DNA from 4 places in the Streptomyces deserti genome. Region 2 is predicted to be linked to each of the others. Evidence: riboswitches for the same ligand, from Rfam matches in the RefSeq annotation. Region 2 holds a riboswitch; each other region holds the start of a gene.
What was found. Region 2 has a riboswitch for cyclic di-AMP ahead of ACYVMZ_RS23365 (M23 family metallopeptidase). Riboswitches for the same ligand answer to the same signal wherever they lie in the genome.
Positions count from the first base shown of each region.

Region 1: another riboswitch for cyclic di-AMP. It lies ahead of ACYVMZ_RS22905 (transglycosylase family protein); the one in region 2 lies ahead of ACYVMZ_RS23365 (M23 family metallopeptidase).
Region 3: another riboswitch for cyclic di-AMP. It lies ahead of ACYVMZ_RS15315 (C40 family peptidase); the one in region 2 lies ahead of ACYVMZ_RS23365 (M23 family metallopeptidase).
Region 4: another riboswitch for cyclic di-AMP. It lies ahead of ACYVMZ_RS25755 (LysM peptidoglycan-binding domain-containing protein); the one in region 2 lies ahead of ACYVMZ_RS23365 (M23 family metallopeptidase).

Region 1 covers NZ_BAAGRZ010000014.1:92,370-97,727, reverse strand. The annotation lists gene ACYVMZ_RS22920 (nucleoside triphosphate pyrophosphohydrolase) at 1-988, shown strand, start outside; gene ACYVMZ_RS22915 (cytochrome P450 family protein) at 1,089-2,390, shown strand; gene ACYVMZ_RS22910 (transglycosylase family protein) at 2,518-3,558, shown strand; cyclic di-AMP (ydaO/yuaA leader) riboswitch at 3,729-3,897, shown strand; gene ACYVMZ_RS22905 (transglycosylase family protein) at 3,902-4,594, shown strand; gene eno (phosphopyruvate hydratase) at 4,907-5,358, shown strand, end outside.
Region 2 covers NZ_BAAGRZ010000015.1:19,269-24,626, forward strand. The annotation lists gene ACYVMZ_RS23360 (aldo/keto reductase) at 1-555, opposite strand, end outside; gene ACYVMZ_RS23365 (M23 family metallopeptidase) at 682-1,710, opposite strand; cyclic di-AMP (ydaO/yuaA leader) riboswitch at 1,723-1,880, opposite strand; tRNA gene ACYVMZ_RS23370 (tRNA-Met) at 2,236-2,309, opposite strand; gene ACYVMZ_RS23375 (dihydrofolate reductase family protein) at 2,410-3,555, opposite strand; gene ACYVMZ_RS23380 (MarR family winged helix-turn-helix transcriptional regulator) at 3,624-4,133, shown strand; gene ACYVMZ_RS23385 (GTP cyclohydrolase II) at 4,300-4,980, shown strand; gene ACYVMZ_RS23390 (HIT family protein) at 5,073-5,358, shown strand, end outside.
Region 3 covers NZ_BAAGRZ010000007.1:102,845-108,202, forward strand. The annotation lists gene ACYVMZ_RS15305 (M23 family metallopeptidase) at 1-632, shown strand, start outside; gene pcrA (DNA helicase PcrA) at 762-3,239, opposite strand; cyclic di-AMP (ydaO/yuaA leader) riboswitch at 3,612-3,784, shown strand; gene ACYVMZ_RS15315 (C40 family peptidase) at 3,792-4,961, shown strand; gene ACYVMZ_RS15320 (hypothetical protein) at 5,022-5,358, opposite strand, start outside.
Region 4 covers NZ_BAAGRZ010000017.1:146,096-151,453, forward strand. The annotation lists gene ACYVMZ_RS25740 (glycosyltransferase) at 1-1,013, opposite strand, end outside; gene ACYVMZ_RS25745 (GNAT family N-acetyltransferase) at 1,030-2,100, opposite strand; gene ACYVMZ_RS25750 (HAD family hydrolase) at 2,345-3,157, shown strand; gene ACYVMZ_RS25755 (LysM peptidoglycan-binding domain-containing protein) at 3,161-3,958, opposite strand; cyclic di-AMP (ydaO/yuaA leader) riboswitch at 3,962-4,116, opposite strand; gene ACYVMZ_RS25760 (polyprenyl synthetase family protein) at 4,668-5,358, shown strand, end outside.

The sequences.
Region 1 (5,358 bases), on a different contig from region 2:
CGGCCCTGAGGCCACCCCCGGCCGCATCGTCCTGCTCACCACCAGCCACCGCGTCGCCCCCGGCCTGCTGTCCTGGCCCGCCTGGCAGGCGCTGCACGCGGCCGACCAGGTGCTGTGCGCGGACGGCACGCACCCGCAGCTGCCGTATCTGCGCGAGGCGGGTATACCGGTGGCCGAAGCGACCCCGACCGCCGAGGAACTGGTCGACGCCTGCGCCGGCGGCCGGACGGTCGTGGTCGTGGCGACGGGCGAGGGCGAGCCGGCCCTCACGGACGGCCTGGCGCGCCTCGCCGGCTCCGGCCGCGTCCGCATGCCCGAGCTGGAGCTGCTCCCCGCCTCCTACGACCTGCCCGGCGCCCGCCTCCTCGACCTCGTCCAGGTCATGGACCGCATCCGCGCCGAGTGCCCGTGGTCCTCGCAGCAGACCCACAAGGGCCTGGCGAAGTACGGCATCGAGGAGGCGTACGAACTCGTCGAGGCGATCGAGGAAGGCGACCGCGACGAACTGCGCGAGGAACTCGGGGACGTCCTGCTCCAGGTCGTCTTCCACGCCCGCATCGCCGAGGAGGACGCGCAGGCCCCCTTCTCCATCGACGACGTGGCCGGTGGCATCGTCGCGAAGCTCATCCACCGCCACCCGCACGTCTTCGGTGACGAGACGGCGACGACGCCCGAGGAGGTCAAGGAGCACTGGCTGCGCACGAAGGCGGCCGAGAAGCAGCGCACGTCGATCACCGAGGGCATCCCCCTGGGCCAGCCCGGCCTGGCCCTCGCGGCGAAGCTGGCCTCCCGGGTCCGTACGGCGGGCCTGGACGTCCCGCTGCCGCAGGTCGAGGGCATCGGCTACGAGTTGCTGTCGCTGGCGGTGCGGGCCGAGGCGGAGGGAGTGGACCCGGAGGCGGCGCTGCGGGCGGCGGCCCGGGCTTATCGGGATGCGGTGCGGGCTGCCGAAGGACTCGACGCTCAGGACGTCCAGGCCGAGGAATGACTGCGCAAGGCCGCCGCCGAGGACCTCACCCGTCTGCCCGGAAGGCTTCCCCCGCCCCCGCCCCGGTCCGACCCGCCCGCGAGCCGGATACCGTCAAGGAGTGACCAACCAGCCCCACCCACCGACTCCCGCCCCCACCCTCTTCACCTGGGAGTTCGCCACCAACCCCTACCCCGCCTACGCCTGGCTCCGCGACCACGCCCCCGTCCACAGGACGAAGCTCCCCAGCGGAGTGGAGGCCTGGCTGGTCACCCGGTACGCCGACGCCAAGCAGGCCCTCGCCGACCAGCGGCTCTCCAAGAACCCGGCGCATCACGACGAGCCCGCGCACGCCAAGGGCAAGACCGGGATCCCCGGGGAGCGCAAGGCCGAGTTGATGACCCACCTCCTCAACATCGACCCGCCCGACCACACCCGGCTGCGCCGCCTGGTCTCCAAGGCCTTCACGCCCCGCCGGGTCGCCGAGTTCGCCCCTCGGGTGCAGGAGCTGACCGACCAGCTCATCGACCGGTTCGCCCCCGCCGGCTCCGCCGACCTCATCCACGAGTTCGCCTTCCCGCTCCCCATCTACGCCATCTGCGACATGCTCGGCGTGCCCCGCGAGGACCAGGACGACTTCCGCGACTGGGCGGGCATGATGATCCGCCACCAGGGCGGCCCCCGGGGCGGTGTCGCGCGGTCCGTGAAGAAGATGCGGGGCTATCTCGCCGACCTCATCCACCGCAAGCGCCAGGCCCTGCCCGCCGAACCCGTCCCCGGCGAGGACCTCATCTCCGGCCTCATCCGCGCCTCCGACCACGGCGAGCACCTCACCGAGAACGAGGCCGCCGCCATGGCCTTCATCCTTCTCTTCGCGGGGTTCGAGACCACCGTCAACCTCATCGGCAACGGCACGTACGCCCTGCTCACGCACCCCGACCAGCGCGCCCGTCTGCAGCGTTCCCTCGCCGCGGGCGAACGCGAGCTGCTCGAGACCGGCGTCGAGGAACTCCTCCGCTACGACGGCCCCGTCGAGCTCGCCACCTGGCGGTTCGCCACCCGGCCGCTCACCATCGGCGGGCAGGACATCGCACCCGGCGACCCCGTCCTCGTCGTCCTGGCCGCCGCGGACCGGGATCCGGAACGGTTCGCCGATCCCGATGTCCTGGACCTCTCCCGCCGCGACAACCAGCACCTCGGATACGGCCACGGCATCCACTACTGCCTGGGCGCCCCGCTCGCCCGCCTGGAGGGCCAGACCGCGCTCGCCACGCTCCTCACCCGCCTCCCGGACCTCCGGCTCGCGGCGGACCCGGCCGAGCTGCGCTGGCGCGGCGGCCTCATCATGCGCGGACTGCGCACCTTGCCGGTCACCTTCACACCCCTCCATCAGGGCAAAAGTGACACGCCTTCAACTCTGTGATCTTCACGTGATCTGCGCGGCATGAACTTGTGACAAGTGATCGTCTGCCGATACGTTCACCCATCGGCGCGGCGCCCCCGGCACCACCCGCCGCGCCGGTCACCGCTGTCTCGCGAAAGGTCTCCGTATGCTCTCCGGGAACGGTCGTCACCGTCGCCCCCGCCAGGCTCCGGCTCTCCTCGTAGCGGCCGGAGTGACCGGCTCCGCCATCGCGATCCCGTTGCTCGGGGCCACCGGCGCGAGCGCGGCCGACGGTACGACCTGGGACCGGGTCGCGGACTGTGAGACCGGCGGCGCCTGGAGCCAGAACAGCGGCAACGGCTACTACGGCGGCCTGCAGCTGTCCCAGGAGGACTGGGACAAGTACGGCGGCCTCGACTACGCCGCGAGCCCCGACCTGGCCAGCCGTTCCCAGCAGATAGCCGTCGCCGAGAGAATCCTCGCCGACCAGGGGGTCGGCGTCTGGCGCACCTGCGGACTGCTCGCCGGTCTGGACAAGGACTCGTCCTCGGCCGACATCGACACCGGGGTGGCGAGCGATACGTCCGGGTCGTCCGACTCGTCCAACTCGTCGGGTTCATCGGCATCGCCGGATTCGCCCGGCCTGCTCGACTCCCTGGATTCCTCCAGCTCCTCCAGCTCCTCCGGCTCTTCCGACTCCTCCGCTTCGTCGCCCGAGTCGACCTCCCCTTCCCCGTCGTCCGACGGGGCGTCGAACACCGGGGACGAATCGGCCAAGTCCGGCACGTCCTCCGCGTCCACGCCCACGGCTGACCCGGAGAGCGAATACCCGGACAACTCGGGTCATAACGGCGGCTCTTCGGCGCTGACCGACACCGGCGCGACCGACACCGGCGCGACCGACCCCGGGGCATCCGGCACCGGCCGGCACCGCGGCCCCAGCGCGGACGAGGCCGCGGGCGACGGGCGTACGGCCGAACCGGCGGGCCGGCACGCCTCGCGCGGTGACGCGGCCGCGCGCGACGCGATGGACGGCTCGTACACCGTGCGTCCCGGGGACAGCCTGTGGTCCATCTCCGACTCCCTTGACCTCAGCGGGGGATGGCGCGCGCTCTACGTGGAGAACGAGAAGGTCATCGGCGCCGACCCGGACCTCATCCGCCCCGGTCAGACGCTTCAAGTCGGGGTCGAACCGGGCGAAAAGTAGCGGCGGTTCGCGGTGAATGTCCCATGTAAGAGCGATGAGAGATAGATCTCAGAAGCCCTGATCGTCTTTGAAATTCCGCGGATCGCGTGTCTACGGTCGTGACCGCTCGCCATCGCGGGCCCCGGCTGCCGCAACGCCGAATCCTGCCAGCGGCCGCCCGGGAAAAGTCGTCGCGTCAAGCGCCGTAGGCAGGAGCGGGGGACCCAAGGTAAGTGCCGGGCCCAGCAGTTGAGGCTGGTTCCGGCTAGGGGTGAAGCCGTGTCCCGCAAGGGACGCGGCCGGGCAACTCAACCGGCCCGAACCCGACAGCTCACCTCGCAGGCGTCGGTGAGGGGATCCATTCATGCTGTTTTCCGGCAAGGGCAAGCACCGTCGTCCGTCCAAGGCCACCCGCGCCCTCGCGCTCGCCGGTGTCACCGGCGCCGCCGTCGCCGCCCCGCTGATGGCGGCCGGCAACGCCTCCGCCGCCACCGCCTCCGAGTGGGAGGCCGTCGCCCAGTGCGAGTCCGGCGGCAACTGGTCCATCAACACCGGCAACGGCTACTACGGCGGTCTGCAGTTCTCCGCCTCCACCTGGGCCGCGTACGGCGGCACGAAGTACGCCTCCACCGCCGACCAGGCCACCAAGGCGCAGCAGATCGAGATCGCCGAGAAGGTCCTCGCGGGCCAGGGCAAGGGTGCCTGGCCGGTCTGCGGCAAGAACCTGTCCAGCGCCGCCTACACCGGCGGCTCCGCCGACAGCGGCTCGGGCTCCTCGAACAGCACGGCCACCCGGGAGACCGAGCAGCAGCCGGCCTCCCGCTCCGCCGAGCGCCCGGCCCAGACCCAGAAGAGCCAGAAGACCGTCACCACCCCGACCGGCAAGAAGGTCAAGAAGGGTGACGGCGAGTACAAGGTCGTCGAGGGCGACACCCTCAGCTCGATCGCCCAGGAGCACGACGTCAAGGGCGGCTGGGAGAAGCTGTTCGAGCTGAACAAGGGCATCGTCGAGGACGCCAACCTCATCTACCCGGGCCAGCAGCTGCACCTGAAGTAAGCCCGAAGCAGGCCTGAAGCAAGAGGGCGCTGCTCCCCCTGACTCCCCGCCCCGGTGCGCGTTCCCCCGTACGCGCCGGGGCGGGGTTTTTCACGCGGTCGTGCGGGTTTTTCACGCGGTCGTGGGGAGAGCGTGCGACCCCGTCTTTGTTCCGTTCGGAAACAATTTACTCTCGGTTCTGTCCATGGGGTGGGCGACCGGCTGGCCGATCGCCCCGGGCCGGTTAGGCTCATCTCGCAGAACCACACGGTTCACCTCACAGAGCCATCGCGGTCCTGCCAACCCGCGTCACATCCCACGAAGGAGATGCTCGTGCCGTCCATCGACGTCGTCGTAGCCCGGGAAATCCTGGACTCCCGAGGCAATCCCACGGTCGAGGTCGAGGTCGGCCTCGACGACGGCAGCACCGGTCGTGCCGCCGTCCCGTCCGGCGCCTCCACGGGCGCCTTCGAGGCCATCGAGCTCCGCGACGGCGACTCGAACCGCTACATGGGCAAGGGTGTCGAGAAGGCCGTCCTCGCCGTCATCGAGCAGATCGGCCCGGAGCTGGTCGGTTACGACGCCACCGAGCAGCGCCTGATCGACCAGGCGATGTTCGACCTGGACGCCACCGACAACAAGGGCTCCCTCGGCGCCAACGCCATCCTCGGTGTCTCGCTCGCCGTCGCCCACGCCGCCTCCGAGGCCAGCGACCTCCCGCTCTTCCGCTACCTGGGCGGTCCCAACGCGCACCTGCTGCCGGTGCCGATGATGAACATCCTGAA
Region 2 (5,358 bases):
GTTGTAGTGGGGCTGGAGCGCCACGTACCGGGCGAGGCCCTCGCGGTCCGAGAAGGCCAGGGACGCCTTCAGCCGCTCGGCGGAGATGTTGGAGGCGGCGATGTGGCGCACCTTCCCCGCCTTCACCAGCTCGTCCAGCGCGCCGATGATCTCCTCCACCGGCACCTCGGGCTGGTCGAAGTGGGTGTAGTAGAGGTCGATGTAGTCGGTGCCGAGGCGGCGCAGGGAGGCGTCGGCCGCCGCCTTGATGGTGGCGGCGGACAGGCCCCGGTACTCGGGGTGCTGGCTGACCTTCGTGGCGATGACGACGTCCGGGCGGTTGCCGCGCGCGGCGAGCCATTTGCCGATGAGGGTCTCGGACTCGCCTCCCTCGTTGCCCTCGGCCCACGCCGAGTACACGTCGGCGGTGTCGACGAAGTTGCCGCCGGCGGCCGTGTAGGCGTCGAGGACGGCGAAGGAGGCCGCCTCGTCGGCGGTCCAGCCGAATACGTTGCCGCCGAGGGCGAGCGGGAAGACCTCGAGGTCGGAGGTGCCGAGCTTGCGAAGAGACGTCATGCTCCTCGTCAACGACCGTGCCGGACGCGCCCATTCCGCACGCCCGGCCAAGGGATCGTAAATCTCAGGAGATCTCAGGTCTCGGAAGACCTCACGCCTCGGAGGATCTCAACGCTCAGGCGGATCTCAGGGGTTGAGGCCCTTGCTCTGCAGCCAGGCCCTCGGGTCGACCCCGTTGGCGGAGCCGTCCGGGTGGACCTCCAGGTGGAGGTGGGCGCCGGTGACGTTGCCGGTGGCGCCGACGCGGCCGATGACGTCGCCGGTGTTGACCTTCTGGCCGACGCTGACGCTGATGGAGGACTGGTGCGCGTACCAGATCTCCGTGCCGTCGTCGAGGGTGAGCACCGTCTTGTAGCCGTAGGACCCGTCCCAGCCGGCCTGGGTGATGGTGCCGCTGTGGACGGCCTTGATGAGCGTGCCCGTGGGCGCCGCGAAGTCGAGGCCGGTGTGGTAGCCGGAGGACCAGTAGGCGCCGGCCTGGCCGAAGGTGGAGGTGATGGTGTACGAGGAGGTCGGCAGCGCGTACTGCCTGGCCAGTTGGGCGAGGCGCTCGGCCTCGGCCTTCTTGCGGGCCTCCTCCTCCGCCTTCGCCTTCGCGGCGGCGGCTTTGGCCTCGGCCTCCTTCTGTGCCTTCTCGGCCGCTTCCTTGGCGGCCTTCTCGGCGGCGGCCGCGGCCTCGGCGGCGGCCTTGCTCTCGACCTGCTGCTGCTGCCGCTCGGCCTGGGCCATGATCCGGGCGCGCAGCGCCTCACCGGCGCCGGCGGCGCCCTGCTCGGTGTCGGCGGAGGTCACGCCGATGTCGCTGAGCGGGGTGGCGGAGCCCTCCGGGGTTTCCTCGTCGGAGATGAGGGCACCCACATTGGGGAGGTCGGGCATGGAGATCGACACCGGCGGCTTGCCGGTCTGGGCGCTGGCCATGCCGCCCGCGCCGACGGCGGCTATGACACCGACGCCGAGCACGGTGGAGCTGCGGGCGAGTCCGCCGCGCTGCTTGGTGACGCGATGCCGGCCGCGTACGGGTCGGATGGACTCCTCGGTGGGGTTCCACTCCTGGAACGGGCCCTCGTCGGTGCGGTAACCGTCGTAGCCGAAGGTGTCGGTACTGCGCTGGCTCGGCACGAACGGGGCCTCGGGGGCAGGCCGGTTGGACGCCACGTAGGCGTACTCCTTTCCTTCCGTCTCCGCCTACCGGGTTAGCTGACGGGTTCGGAGCGGGAAGGTCTCCTACGCGCGTATACCGGCCGTGCTTCCACGGCGGCATCCGCTCGATTCACCCCAAGGTGGTGGTTCCCCGGTTCCCTCGCGGGATTCGGCGCGTGCGCACGGAGCCGTCTCCTGTGACGGCTGGGACGACCGCGCTGCGTTATCGAACGTTAATAGACGCGGGGTGTGGATTCCAAGCTGTTCCTCTTGATCATTAACGATTTTCGCGCGGACTTACCTGCCAGGAACGGTGAAAAACGGGCGAGTTGACCCCGTCTCATGTGGCCAGTGTTACCTGACGGCGTATCAGTTGTTATGCGGACCGAGGCGGTTCGCTCACGTCACGTGACAATGATCATTGCCCGCCCTCAGAGACCCACAGGGACGATGACTGATCCCTCAGGGACGATGACGGATGGGGACGGGCGGGAAACACTCAGGGCCGGAACTCCATGAGTTCCGGCCCTGAGCCTTGAGTAGCGGGGACAGGATTTGAACCTGCGACCTCTGGGTTATGAGCCCAGCGAGCTACCGAGCTGCTCCACCCCGCGTCGGTGTGTCACCAGTGTACGCCATCCGCGGGACGGTGAGCACACACATACCCGTCCACCGCCCTTCACCGGCGGTTTTCCGGTCCGGAGCCAGGCGTTTTCAGACGGCCGGGGGGCCGGTCAGCAGGTGGCGGTTCGGGGCCTTGGCCCGCTCCTCGTGCTCCGGGAGGACGACGACCTCGGCACCTGCGGCGGCCAGCAGACCGCTCCCGTCGGCCCCCGCCACGAACGTGTCCGGCTCACGCCAGGCCGTGACGACCCGGCGCACTCCGGCGTCCAGGATCAGCCGGGCGCAGGGCGCGGGCCGGGAGGCCCGGCGGGCGCAGGGCTCCAGGCTGCTGTAGACCGTCGCGGTGGCCAGGCGCGGGTCGGTCGGGTCGGTCTTGGCGAGCGCCGCCTCCTCCGCGTGCACGACCGGATCGCCGCCCTCCCGGGAGTACCCCCGGGCCAGCTCCGTACCGTCGGCCGCCACGACCACCGCTCCCACACTGAACGCGGTCCGCGACGGCGGGCACTGCGCCGCCAGGTCGCAGGCGAGGGCCAGCCAGTGGTGGTCGGCGGCGGAGGGCAGCCGTCCGGTGCCCGGAGCCGTCGGCACGTAGCGCATGAGGACGACGTCGCCGATCGGGCGGGTCTCCAGCAGGCGCAGCCGGCCCGCCTGGTAGCCGCCGGGGCCGAAGAGGCGGGGTGCGTCCGGGTCGCCCACGAAGAGCGGGGCGAGGACGAGCTGCAGTTCGTCGGCGAGGCCCTGGGTGAGCAGCTGGGTGTGGATCTGCCCGCCGCCCTCGACCATGAGCCGCCGTACGCCCCGTACGTCGTGCAGGTGCGCAAGGAGCCGACGCCAGTCCAGCTCGGTGCCGAGCGGGACGACGTCGGCCGCGATGCCGAGGGCGCGGGCCCGTTCGGCGCCCTTGTCCGTCGTGTAGAGGACCTTCTCGCCGCCCGTGTGCCAGAAGTTGGCCGTCGGGTCCAGGTCGCCGGAGCCGCTGACGGTGACCTTGAGGGGGTACTCGGGCCTGCCCTCGGCGCGGCGGGCGGCGCGCCGCTCGGGCGAGTTGACCAGCAGCCGGGGGTTGTCCGCGCGGATGGTGCCGGCGCCCACCAGGATCGCGTCGACGGACGCCCGCACCTCGTCGACCCGGTCGAAGTCGGCCGGGCTGGACAGCAGCAGGCGCTCGGGGCCGGTGTCGTCCAGGTAGCCGTCGAGGGAGACGGCGGCGGACAGCAGGACGTACGGGTGGGGCATCGGCGCTTCCCGGTGGGTCGTGAGCGGGCAGACTTGGTTCAAGTTTGAAACAAACTTACACTGGCGGCATGACGACCCGCTGGCTCACCCCCGAGGAGCAGCGCGCCTGGCGCGCGTACCTCGCCGCCACACTGCTCCTGGAGGATGCGATCGACCGGCAGCTCCAGCAGGACGCCGGCATGCCGCACCTGTACTACTCCATCCTGGCCGTCCTCTCGGAGGCCCCGGAGCGGCGGCTGCGCATGACCGGCCTGGCCGAGCAGCTGAAGATCACGCGTAGCCGGCTGACGTACGCGGTGACGCGCCTGGAGAAGGACGGCATGGTGCGGCGCGAGGCCTGCGGCTGGGACAAGCGCGGCAGCATCGCCGCCCTGACCGACGAGGGCCTGGCGGTGCTGGAGCGCGCGGCGCCCGGGCATGTCGAGACCGTACGGACCTCCCTGTTCGACCACCTCACCGAGGAGCAGGTCGGGCAGCTGGAGGAGATCTGCACCGGGGTGGCGCGGGCGCTGCAGGAGGACGGGGCGGCGCCCGACGAGGTGCCTTGGCGCCGCCGGTCGTCACCGTCCTGCTCGTGACCCCGTCACGTCAGCCATGCCCCCCACAGGGTTGCTTTAACTTTAAAGCACAGGATAGAGTCCGGGACCGTGGGACTGCTTCAAAACTGAAGCAGATGGCTGTGCGGCCGGGGCGAGCGGACCGGCCGTGCCGCCGCACAGGAACGAACGGAACCCGGAGGCCCGCATGCCCGACTTCCCCGCCGCCACCCCGCGTGCCCGTGTCCGGGTCCCGCTGCGCTTCCACGACGGCTACCGCGTCGACGCCGACCTGGTCACCTTCCACGGGCTGGCCGACGGCCGGGAACACGTGGCCGTCGTCCTGGGCGACCCGGGTCCGGTCCCCCTCGTACGGTTGCACTCCGAGTGCCTGACCGGGGACCTGTTCGGCTCGGCCCGCTGCGACTGCGGCCCGCAGCTGCGCGAGGCCGTCAAGCGCATCGCCGACCGCGGCGGGGTCCTGCTCTACCTCCGCCAGGAGGGCCGTGGCATCGGCCTCTACAACAAGCTCGACGCGTACGCCCTCCAGGACCAGGGCCTGGACACGTACGAGGCGAACGCGGCGCTCGGCCTGCCGGAGGACGCCCGCGACTACACGGCGGCGGCACAGATGCTGCGCGCCCTGGGGATCCGTGACCTGGATCTGCTGTCCAACAACCCCGACAAGGCCGACCAGTTGCGCACCCTGGGCCTCGCCGTCCGCGACCGCGTCCCCACGGGCGTCTTCACCACCGCGCACAACGTCCGCTACCTGCGCGCGAAAGTGCTCCAGACTCAGCACACGCTGCCGTTGGCGGAACTGGCGGAGCGGACGGACCTGACGGACTTGAAGGAGCTGACGGACCTGACGGAGCGGACGGCGGGCTGAACCCCGGGGTGGGCGAGGCGGATGTGCGTGCCGGAGCGGCGTGGAACAGGCACGATCCGGGGTACGCAGGCCGAGTGTTCGAGGAGGACCCGATGGACGACAACGCCGACTCCGCCGACTGCGCCTTCTGTGAGATCGTCGCCGGCCCGGGCTGGGCACGCGTGGTCTTCGAGGACGAACACACGGTGGCGTTCTTCCCCCTGGCCCCGGCGACGCGGGGGCACACCCTGGTCGTGCCCCGCGCGCACTCCTCGGACCTGTGGGCGATGGACGATGCCGCCGTGCAGCGATTGACGCGGGCCGTGCTGACGGTCGGCAGGGCGCTGCGTGCGGTCCTCGAACCCGACGGCATCAACATCATCAACTCGGCGGGGGCGG
Region 3 (5,358 bases), on a different contig from region 2:
GCAGCCTGACCGGCGACGGCAAGGACTCCTCGACCACCGCGGCGGACGCCCAGCCGGTGCAACCGGCCGCCGCCAACAACAAGCTGGACACCCAGCTCCAGAGCCTCGCCGCCGGTGCCGACGACTTCGCCGACCGGGCCAGCCGCACCCAGGAGCGCATCGACCTCAAGGCCCAGCAGGCGGCCGAGAAGAGGCGGGCGGCGGAAGAGGCGGCCCGCAAGGAGCGCCTGCGCCCGAAGTTCGCGGTTCCGGTCGCCCAGCACGGACTGAGCGCCTACTTCGGCCAGTCCGGCATCAACTGGATGTCCATCCACACCGGAATCGACTTCCCGGTCTCCTACGGAACGACCGTGATGGCCGCCACCGACGGCGTCGTGCGCACGCAGTACAACAGCGCGTACGGCAACATGATGATCGTGACCGCGAAGGACGGCACGGAGACGTGGTACTGCCACCTCTCCAGCTACATCGTCCCGTCCGGTACGGCGGTGAAGGCCGGCCAGCCGATCGCCAACTCCGGCAACTCCGGCAACTCGACCGGCCCCCATCTGCACTTCGAGGTGCGCCCGGCCGGCGGCTCGGCGATCGACCCGCTCGCGTGGCTGCGCAGCCACGGCCTCGACCCGACGTAGCGTCCCGGCAGGCCCCCGCCGTTCAGTTCCCGCCGTTCAGTTCCCGCCGTTCGGTCCCCGCCGTTCAGTTTCCGCAAGCCCCCGCTCCTCTCCTCGGGCGGGGGCTCACGTCTCGGAGCCACAACTTCACTACAGCTTCTCGACCGGCGCGTACCGCAGCAGCAGCCGCTTCGGCTTCCCGTCCCCGAAGTCGATCGTCGCCTCGGCGTTCGCGCCCGTGCCCTTCACCGCGGCCACGGTGCCGAGCCCGAACTGGTCGTGCGTGACCCGGTCTCCGACCGCGAGCGACACCACCGGCTTCTCGGAGGCCCGGCTCGTGGCGAAGCCGGACGCGCCCGACGCCGACGAACGCGAGCGGGACGACGACAGCGAGGCCGCCACCCCCGAGGCCGGCCCGGAGGACACGGGCCCGCTCCCTCCCGTGCGCTTCCACTCCACGTGGGCGGGCGGGATCTCCTCCAGGAAGCGCGAGGGCGGGTTGTACGACGGCTGCCCCCAGGCGCTGCGCATCGTGGACCGCGTCAGATACAGCCGCTCACGCGCGCGCGTGATGCCGACGTACGCCAGGCGCCGCTCCTCCTCCAGCTCCTTGGTCTGGCCGAGGGCGCGCATGTGCGGGAAGACGCCGTCCTCCATGCCGGTCAGGAAGACGACCGGGAACTCCAGACCCTTGGCCGTGTGCAGGGTCATCAGCGTGATGACGCCGTCGCCCTCCTCGTCCGGGATCTCGTCCGAGTCGGCGACCAGGGCGACCTGCTCCAGGAACTCGGCAAGGGTCCCCGGGTTGTCGTCGCCGCGGGCCTGCTCGAACTCCAGGGCCACGGCGGCGAGTTCCTGGAGGTTCTCGATCCGGGTCTCGTCCTGCGGGTCGGTGGAGGCCTGCAACTCGGCGAGGTAGCCGGTGCGTTCGAGCACCGCCTCGAGGACGGTCGCCGGTCCGGCACCGGACTCGACGATCGTACGGAGGTCCTCCATCAGCGTGTTGAACCGCTTCACGGCGTTCGCCGACCGGGCCGCCATGCCGTACGCCTCGTCGACGCGCCGCAGCGCCTGCGGGAAGCTGATCTTCTCCCGCTGGGCGAGGGCGTCGATCATGGCCTCGGCGCGGTCGCCGATGCCCCGCTTGGGGACGTTGAGGATGCGGCGCAGCGGCACCGAGTCCTCGGGGTTGGCCAGCACCCGCAGGTAGGCCAGGACGTCCCGGACCTCCTTGCGCTCGTAGAAGCGGACGCCGCCGACGACCTTGTAGGGCAGGCCGACGCGGATGAAGACCTCTTCGAAGACACGGGACTGGGCGTTGGTGCGGTAGAAGACGGCGACGTCGCCCGCCTTCGCCTCGCCCGCGTCGGTCAGGCGGTCTATCTCGTCGGCGACGAACTGCGCCTCGTCGTGCTCGGTGTCCGCGACGTACCCGGTGATCAGCGCGCCCGCGCCCGCGTTGGTCCACAGGTTCTTGGGGCGGCGGGACTCGTTGCGCTCGATGACCGCGTTGGCGGCGGAGAGGATCGTCTGGGTGGAGCGGTAGTTCTGCTCCAGCAGGATCGTCGTCGCGTCCGGGTAGTCCTCCTCGAACTGGAGGATGTTGCGGATGGTCGCGCCGCGGAAGGCGTAGATCGACTGGTCGGCGTCGCCCACCACGCACAGCTCGGCGGGCGGCAGGTCGTCCTCGCCGGGCGGTACGTCGACGGGGTGCTCGGAGGTGCCGACGAGCTCGCGCACGAGGGCGTACTGCGCGTGGTTGGTGTCCTGGTACTCGTCCACCAGCACGTGGCGGAAGCGGCGGCGGTAGTGCTCGGCGACGTCCGGGAACGCCCGCAGCAGGTTGACCGTCGTCATGATCAGGTCGTCGAAGTCGAGGGCGTTCGCCTCGCGCAGCCGCGACTGGTAGAGGGCGTAGGCCTGGGCGAGGGTCTTCTCGAAGCCGTCGGAGGCCTGGGCGGCGAAGTCCTCCTCGTCGATCAGCTCGTTCTTCAGGTTGCTGATCTTGGCGCTGAAGGACTTGGGCGGGAAGCGCTTGGGGTCCAGGTCCAGGTCGCGGCAGACCAGGGCCATCAGGCGCTTGGAGTCGGCGGCGTCGTAGATCGAGAAGGACGAGGTGAAGCCGAGCTTCTTCGACTCCCTGCGCAGGATCCGCACGCACGCGCTGTGGAAGGTCATCACCCACATCGCGTTCGCGCGCGGGCCGACGAGCTGCTCGACGCGCTCCTTCATCTCGCCGGCGGCCTTGTTGGTGAAGGTGATCGCGAGGATCTGCCCCGGGTGGACGCCCCGCTCCGCCAGCAGGTAGGCGATGCGGTGGGTGAGCACACGGGTCTTGCCGGAACCGGCGCCGGCCACGATGAGCAGCGGGGAGCCGGAGTGCACGACGGCGGCGCGCTGGTTGTCGTTCAGCCCCTCCAGGAGCGCGGCGGAGTCCACCACCGGGCGCGGGGCCCCGTCCCGGTAGTAGGCGTCCCGGTCCGGCGGCACGTCGAACCTCCCGCCGAACAGATCGTCCGGAATCGGCTCCGGTACGTGATCGTGCTCGGGCGGCGGCGGAGGTTCGTCCACGGGGCCCCGCTGGGCCTGGAGGTCCGCCAGGAAGCTGTCGTCAAAGAGGCTGCTCATCGCTCTCCGAGTCTAGGCCGCCCCACTGACAGCCCGCCGCCACCCTGAGAACATCCCCCGTTTTCGGACACCGGCGCTCTCCCGGACCTGACCGCCCGGCTCCTCCCTACCCTCCACCCTTACCCCGTCACGCTACGCAACCGACCAGGCCGCCCGTCATCCGGCGGGACATCGGCACCCCGAGGCAGGCCGGCGTCGCACGCCCGGACAGGTCACCACAGATCACATCCGACTGGTTACGTCGAGCGACGCCCTGACCCAAGGTCACGAAAATGTATCGGGCATATCACCCACCAACCTTCACAGACGCCACACGAGTTGGCTACCGTTCGGGCGGGCCGTACGACCCCCTCCGGCGAACGTCGCCGGGCCGCGCGGCCTCCGCCGAGTCCAGCGTGCCGCAGCGGCACCGGAGCCGGGGACCCAACCGAGACCATGGGGTGAATCGGCCCAACTCCCTTCCCGGGACAGGCCGTAGGGCAACCCTTCCGAACCTCCGCCCGAACCCGACAGCTAACCCGGTAGGCGGACCATTGGAAGGAGTCGCCTCCCTTGGCGTCGCACCGCAAGTCGCGTCCCGCGGGGACGCGCGTAGCAGGCATACGGACCCCCGCCCTCGCCACCGCGGCCCTCACCTCCGTGGCCCTGCTGTCCCAGTCGGCCAACGCCACCCCCTCGGCCGACGACAAGCCGAGCCTGGAGGAAGTCGAGAAGAAGGTCGACGACCTGTACCGCCAGGCTGAGTCGGCGACCGAGAAGTACAACGCGGCCAAGGAGAAGACCGCGAAGCAGCGCAAGCGCGTCGACACCCTCCTCGACGGCGTGGCCAAGCGCACCCAGAAGCTCAACGAGGCACGGGAGGAGCTGGGTTCCTTCGCGGCCGCCCAGTACCGGTCCGGCGCCTCCGTCCCGGACACCGCGACCTTCCTGCTCGCGGACTCCCCGCAGGACTACTTCGACCAGACCCAGCTGATGGGCCGGCTCACCGGCCGTCAGAAGGAGGCGGTCGACGACTACGTCACGCAGCAGTCCGAGACGATGGAGAAGCGCCGGGAGGCCACCGAGAGCCTCCAGACGCTCACCGAGTCGCAGAGCGACCTGAAGACGGCCAAGGCCACCGTCCAGAAGAAGCTCGCCGACGCGCGGGAACTGCTGTCGAAGCTGACCGCCGAGGAGAAGGCGCGGCTCGCGGCGATCGAGAAGCGGAAGCAGGAGGAGGCCGAGCGCAAGGCCGCCGAGCTCGCCCGGCAGCAGGCGGAGCAGCGGCAGGCCCAGGACGAGGCCGCTCAGCCGCAGGAGAACGGCTCGCCGAGTACGTCAGCGCCCTCGACACCGACCTCGTCCGCGACCGACTCCTCGTACGCCACCAAGGCCGAGAAGGCGCTCGCCTTCTCCCGCGCCCAGATCGGCAAGCCGTACGTCTGGGGCGCCACCGGCCCCGACTCCTACGACTGCTCCGGCCTCACTCAGGCCGCCTGGAAGGCCGCGGGCGTCGACCTGCCGCGCACCAGCTACGACCAGGTCGACGCCGGAACGACGGTCCCCCTCTCCCAGGCCCAGCCGGGCGACCTCGTCTTCTTCTACGACGACGTCACCCACGTCGGCCTCTACATCGGCAACGGCATGATGATCCACGCCCCGAAGCCCGGCACGTACGTCCGCGAGGAGTCGGTCTACTACGACGGCGAGTCGTCGATCCACCGCGTGGTGCGGCCCGCCTGAGCCCGGGAGGCGACAGGGACGGGGAGGAGGGACGGCGAAGAGGGAAGCGTCAGGACGTCATCAGGTCCACAGGACCGCGATGAAGACGTTCGCCGTGGTCAGCAGCCCCACCAGGCCGAACTGCCCCTTGTCCGCCTTCTCCTCGTCCCGCTTCACGTAGACGAGCCCCAGGATCACGATCAGCAGCGCCAGCTTCACGCCGATCTTGATGTTGTTGACGGGCTGGTCGTCGGCCTGGTTGAGGCCGACCAGGATCACTCCGGTGACCAGCATCGTCAGCGCGCCGTGCAGCATCGCGGGGCTGAAGCGGGCGGTGCCCTCGCCCATCGCCTTCATCTGGGTGAGGAAGCCACCGAGGAGCGAGGCGATGCCGATGATGTGCAGGCCGACGAAGAGG
Region 4 (5,358 bases), on a different contig from region 2:
GCCGACGGCGTGTAGCGCAGCCGGTGCCCCTGGGCGAGGACGCGGACGAAGCCGTAGAGGTCGTCGCCGCCCCGGGCGGCCGTTCCGGCGCCGGTGGCCGGGTCGAAGCCGCCGACGGCCCGCAACACGTCCGTACGGAAGGCCATGTTGGCGCCCGAACCGAACCGGCCCGCCGTGAACGGGAACAGCGGCTCGTCCACGGGCGGGTCCTTCGGGTCGTACGTCCTTGGAGTGAAGCCTTTGGCGAAGCCGCCATGACTTTCCAACAGCACCTGGGCCGGGGTGCGCAGCCGCGCGGGCAGGATCAGCCCGGTGGCGCAGCCCAGTTCGGGGTCGGCGGCGAAGGGCGCGGTCAGTTCGGTGAGCCAGCGTGGGTCGGCGACGACGTCGTCGTCGGTGAAGGCGACCACCTCGCCCCGGGCGGCGCCGAGCCCCGTGTTGTGCGCGAGCGCGAGACCGGGGACCGGCTCGCCCACGTACCGCACCCGCTCGCCGTACTTCCGCTCGACCAGCTCCCGCGTCTCCCCCGTCACGGGCGCGTTGTCCACGACGACGATCTCGAAGCGCGGGTGGTCCTGCGCGAGCAGCGAGTCCAGCGCGCGGGCGAGCTGAGCGGCGCGCTCCCGGGTGGCGACGACGACGGTGGTGAACGGCGGCGCGGTGACCGGCGTTTCCGGTGGTGCGGTGCGTTCCGTCTCCGGCGGTGCGGCGACCCGCGTCTCCGGCGGTGCGGGTGCCGCCGTGTCCGCACCCTCCGCACCCTCCGCACCCTCCTTGCGGGCGAGCACCGTCAGGACGCCCTTCGGGTCCGCCCCCTCCGGTACCCGCCCGAGCAGGGTGCCGACCGGCCGTCCGTCCCGCCTGACCAGGACGAACACCTCGCCGGGCGTGACGGGCGGGCTGCCCGGGCCGGGCCGCAGGGTGCCGGTGTCCAGATCCAGTTCGGCGACCTGCACCGGTCTGATGCTCAGGAACCGCCGTATCTCCTCCTGCGCACGCGTGGTGCGAGACATACACCCTCCCCCTTGTTCATGACCGGCGCAGCCGTGCCGCGCCCTTCAGGGTCCGCGTGGCCAGCGACGCCAGACGCGGCCGGCCGCGGACGAAGCTGTGCGCGCGGCGCGCGGGCTCGCGGCTCAGCCAGTGCAGCGCTGCGCCCACCCCCGGGCGCGTCACCGCCCCTTCGTACACGGGCAGTTCGCCCGTCTTCAGCGCGTCCTTGTACTCGGCCGCGCCGCGCCCCAGGTCGAGCATGCCGATGCCCTGCCCGGCGGCCGCCTCGGCCATCCGCAGATGCAGCACCAGCCCCGGCGAGTACCTCGCGAACTCCGGGTCGTACGCCGGGAACCAGCAGGCCAGCACCGAGGCCGAGCACAGCCCGAAGTGCGCGGCGACCGGACGGCCGGCGGCGTACAGCACGGACAGCGTGCCCGTGCACTCCGGCGCCCGGGTCCCGGCGAGCCGGGCCACGAGACGGGTGATCCACTCCTGCGCGAACCGGTCCCGGCGGCCCGTCCTGCGGTACTGCGCCGACTTCCACCCCATGAGCGTGCGCAGCGCCGCCGGGTCGCGTTCGTCGAAGACGAACCGCAGCTCGCCGACCTGGCGGCCCAGCCTGCGCTCCTTGGCGAGGGTGGTCTTCAGGAACTTCGGCGACTGGGCGCGCAGCACGGACTCGTAGGTCTCGTAGCCCTTCTCCACGTCGATGACGTACGTGGCGTGCTCCTCGGCCGCGTACGGCACGAACAGGCGCTGCTCGGCCTCCAGGTTGTCGAAGGCGTAGCTCGACACCGAGCAGGCCCGCAGCAGTGCGCCGGTGTCCACGCGCAGGCCGGGCCGCAGCACCGCGCCCTGGCTGTCCGACACCCCGAGCCCGATCGCCCGGCCCTGCCCCAACGGGCCCCGCTCGTACGGCAGGAAGCCGACCGGCTCCAGTCCCTCGTACAGCACCGCGACCCGGGCCTGCGGCCGTACGCGGCCCACGGCGTCGGTGAACTCCGGTTCCATGAACGGGTTGCGCGGCGCCTGTGAGCCGGCGCGCAGCTCCCGCCAGCGCTCCCTTTCCCCCTCGCCGAGCTCTTCGGGCCTCAGCACGCGCATGCGGCCACTGGGTCCACTGCTCAACCCGACCCCCCGATCAAGTCCCCCCTGGACACATGGAAGGTACCGCCCGAGACCGCCCTGACGGTAGGTAGCGGAGCATGTTGATGCCAACTGGTGCAGAGACCTTCAACCGGACGGTAGTCGGCTATGCCGGAAACCGCCCTGTGGGCGCGTGACTGGCGGGCGTCCGGGGGCCGGTGCGCGGTGAGTCGGGCGGGCGCGTTGTCCGTATTCTCTGATCATGGCCGCTCCCACCGCGTATTCACTCATCGCCACCGACCTGGACGGAACGCTGCTGCGCGGCGACGACACCCTCTCCGACCGGTCCCTCGCCGCGCTCGCGCGGGTGGCGCGGGCCGGTGCCCAGCACCTCGTGGTGACGGGACGCCCGGCACCGAGAGTGCGGCCGCTCCTCGACGACCTCGGCTGCGGGGGGCTCGCGGTGTGCGGGCAGGGCGCGCAGGTGTACGACGCCGGCGCGGACCGTCTGCTGTGGTCCGTCACCCTGGACCGGGAGCTGGCCGAGACCGCGCTGGAGAAGATCGAGGCCGAGGTGGGGGAGGTGTACGCCGCGGTCGACCAGGACGGGGTCGACGGGCTCACGCTCATCGAGCCGGGCTATCTGATGCCGCACCCGACCCTGCCCGCGCTGCGGGTCGGGCGGCGCGAGGACCTGTGGTGCGCGCCGATCAGCAAGGTGCTGCTGCGCCATCCCCGCCTGTCCGACGACGAGTTGGCGGCGACGGCGCGTTCGGTGGTGGGGTCGCTCGCGACGGTCACCATGTCGGGGCCGGGGACCGTCGAACTCCAGCCGTGCGGCATCACCAAGGCGACCGGTCTCGCGCTGGCCGCCGAGCACCTGGGGCTGGGCCCGGCGGGGACCATCGCCTTCGGCGACATGCCCAACGACATCCCCATGTTCGACTGGGCCGCCCACGGCGTCGCCATGGCCAACGCCCACCCGGAACTCAAGGCGAGGGCGGACGAGATCACCCTGTCGAACGAGGACGACGGCATCGCCGTCGTCCTCGAGCGACTGTTTCCCGACGGGTAGGGCCTAGTACGGGCCGAAGACGTTGTCGATCGAGCCGTACCGCTGGGCCGCGTAGTTGCAGGCCGCGGTGATGTTCGCGACCGGGTCGTACGGGTCCCAGGACGTGCCGGGCACGTGGTAGGCCTGGAAGGTCGGGTCGATGACCTGCAGGAGGCCCTTGGACGGGGTGCCGGCGGCGGCGTTGGAGTCCCAGTTGTTGATGGCCAGGGGGTTGCCGGACGACTCCCGCATGATGTTGCGGTAAATACCGTCGTACGTCCCGGGAATTCCCTTCTGCGCCATGATGTCCAGGGCTTCGCGGATCCAGCCGTCGAGGTTGTTCGCGTAGGTCTTCGCGGCGGCCGGGGTGGCCTTGGCGACGGATCCGGCGGCCTGCGTGGCCGGCTTGGCGGCCGTGGACGACTTGGTCGCCTTGTCCGCCGCGCTCGCCTTCTTGGCGGCGTCCGCCTTCGTCGTCGTCACCTTCAGCTTCTGACCCGGGCGGATCAGCTGCGGGTCGCCGCCGACGGTCGCGCGGTTGTCCTTGTAGAGCTGACGCCATCCGCCGCTCACGTCGTACCTGTCGGCGATCCGGTAGAGGGTGTCGCCCTTGACCACGGTGTACGTGAGGGACTTGGCCGCCTGCGCGGCCTGGGGCGCCACCTGGGCGGCGACGGGGGCGATCTGGGGCGGCTGGGCGGCGTTCGCGGTCGTGGCGCCCATGAGGGGGAGCGAGAGCGCCGCGCCGCCGGTGCCGGCGGCGACGACACCTCGGGTGAGCAGGTTGGTTCTGGGGCGGCGGTGCTTAGCTCGTCCAGGCATGCTGAAGTTCCTCTCCGACGCCTGCGAGGTGAGCTGTCGGGTTCGGGCGGGAGGTGCCCGGCCGCGGGCGCGGCTTCACCCCTAGCCGTTCCGGGCATGCCTGGAACGGCGACTTACCTGGGTCCCCCGCTCCTGCCGTGCGTGAGTGAAGTGGTCATTGGGGCACGGGCGGCGGCAGGATTCGGCGTCCGCCCGGCAGGCCCGGAACGTATGCGAGAGCACATGCCGGGAACAAGTGCCGGAATCACAGAACATGCCGGTTGATCTTGCCGTGAGGCATATGGGGTGCTTGATCCTTTGCGGTCGCCAAGCCCAACTGGCGTTCCCGGGAAGGCGAAACGGTGAGGTGTGGCGCGGTGAGGCGCGTGAGGCGAAAGTGACTTACTTCACTGATCACGAGCCCGGCGAGCATTTTCCCCTCAAGGGGAATTCGCTTGCTATTTGCGGCAAATCGGGCGGCGCGGGCAGGATGGCCCGCATGTCGAGGTGTGGCCCGGGGTGTGGATCGCTGCTTCCCGGCAAGGCGATCAATGACTGTTCTTATCAGCTGATCAGAAACATGACGGGCGTGATCCGATATGGCCCGGCCTGTAACCCCGGGCGCTCGCGGTGATCGAAACGTGACCGGATACGCTGACTTGAGTGATGGCAGCGACCTATCGACAAACCGTGTAATCGCCAGTAGACACCAGCAGACAGGAGACCCCTCGTGACCGTCGTCGGGCCGTTCGGGCTGAGCGTGCGGGACCAGGCTCTGGAAGCCGATGTCCAGGCCGGATTGGCGGCTGTCGAGGAAGGGCTGCTCGAAGCCACCAAGAGTGAGGTGCCCTTCATCACGGAGGCCGCCCAGCACCTGGTGCGGGCCGGTGGCAAGCGGTTCCGGCCACTGCTGGTGATGCTCTCCGCGCGGTTCGGCGACCCGTACGCGCCCGGGATCGTGCCGTCGGCCGTCGTCGTGGAGCTCACCCACCTCGCCACGCTGTACCACGACGACGTGATGGACGAGGCGGCCGTGCGGCGCGGGGTGCCGAGCGCGAACACGCGCTGGGGCAACTCCGTCGCGGTCCTCACCGGCGACTTCCTCTTCGCGCGTGCCTCGCAGATCCTCGCCGACCTCGGGCCGGAGGCGGTCCGGGTGCAGGCCGTCGCGTTCGAGCGGCTGGTCACCGGGCAGATCCTGGAGACCGCCGGCCCGCAGGACGGGCGGGACCCGGTCGACCACTACCTGGACGTGCTGGGCGGCAAGACCGGTTCGCTGGTGGCGGTGTCGTGCCGGTTCGGCGCGATGATGTCCGGGGCCGACGAGACGGTCGTGGACGTGCTGACCCAGTACGGCGAGCGGCTCGGCGTCGCCTTCCAGCTCGCCGACGACGTCCTGGACATCGCCTCCGACTCCCACG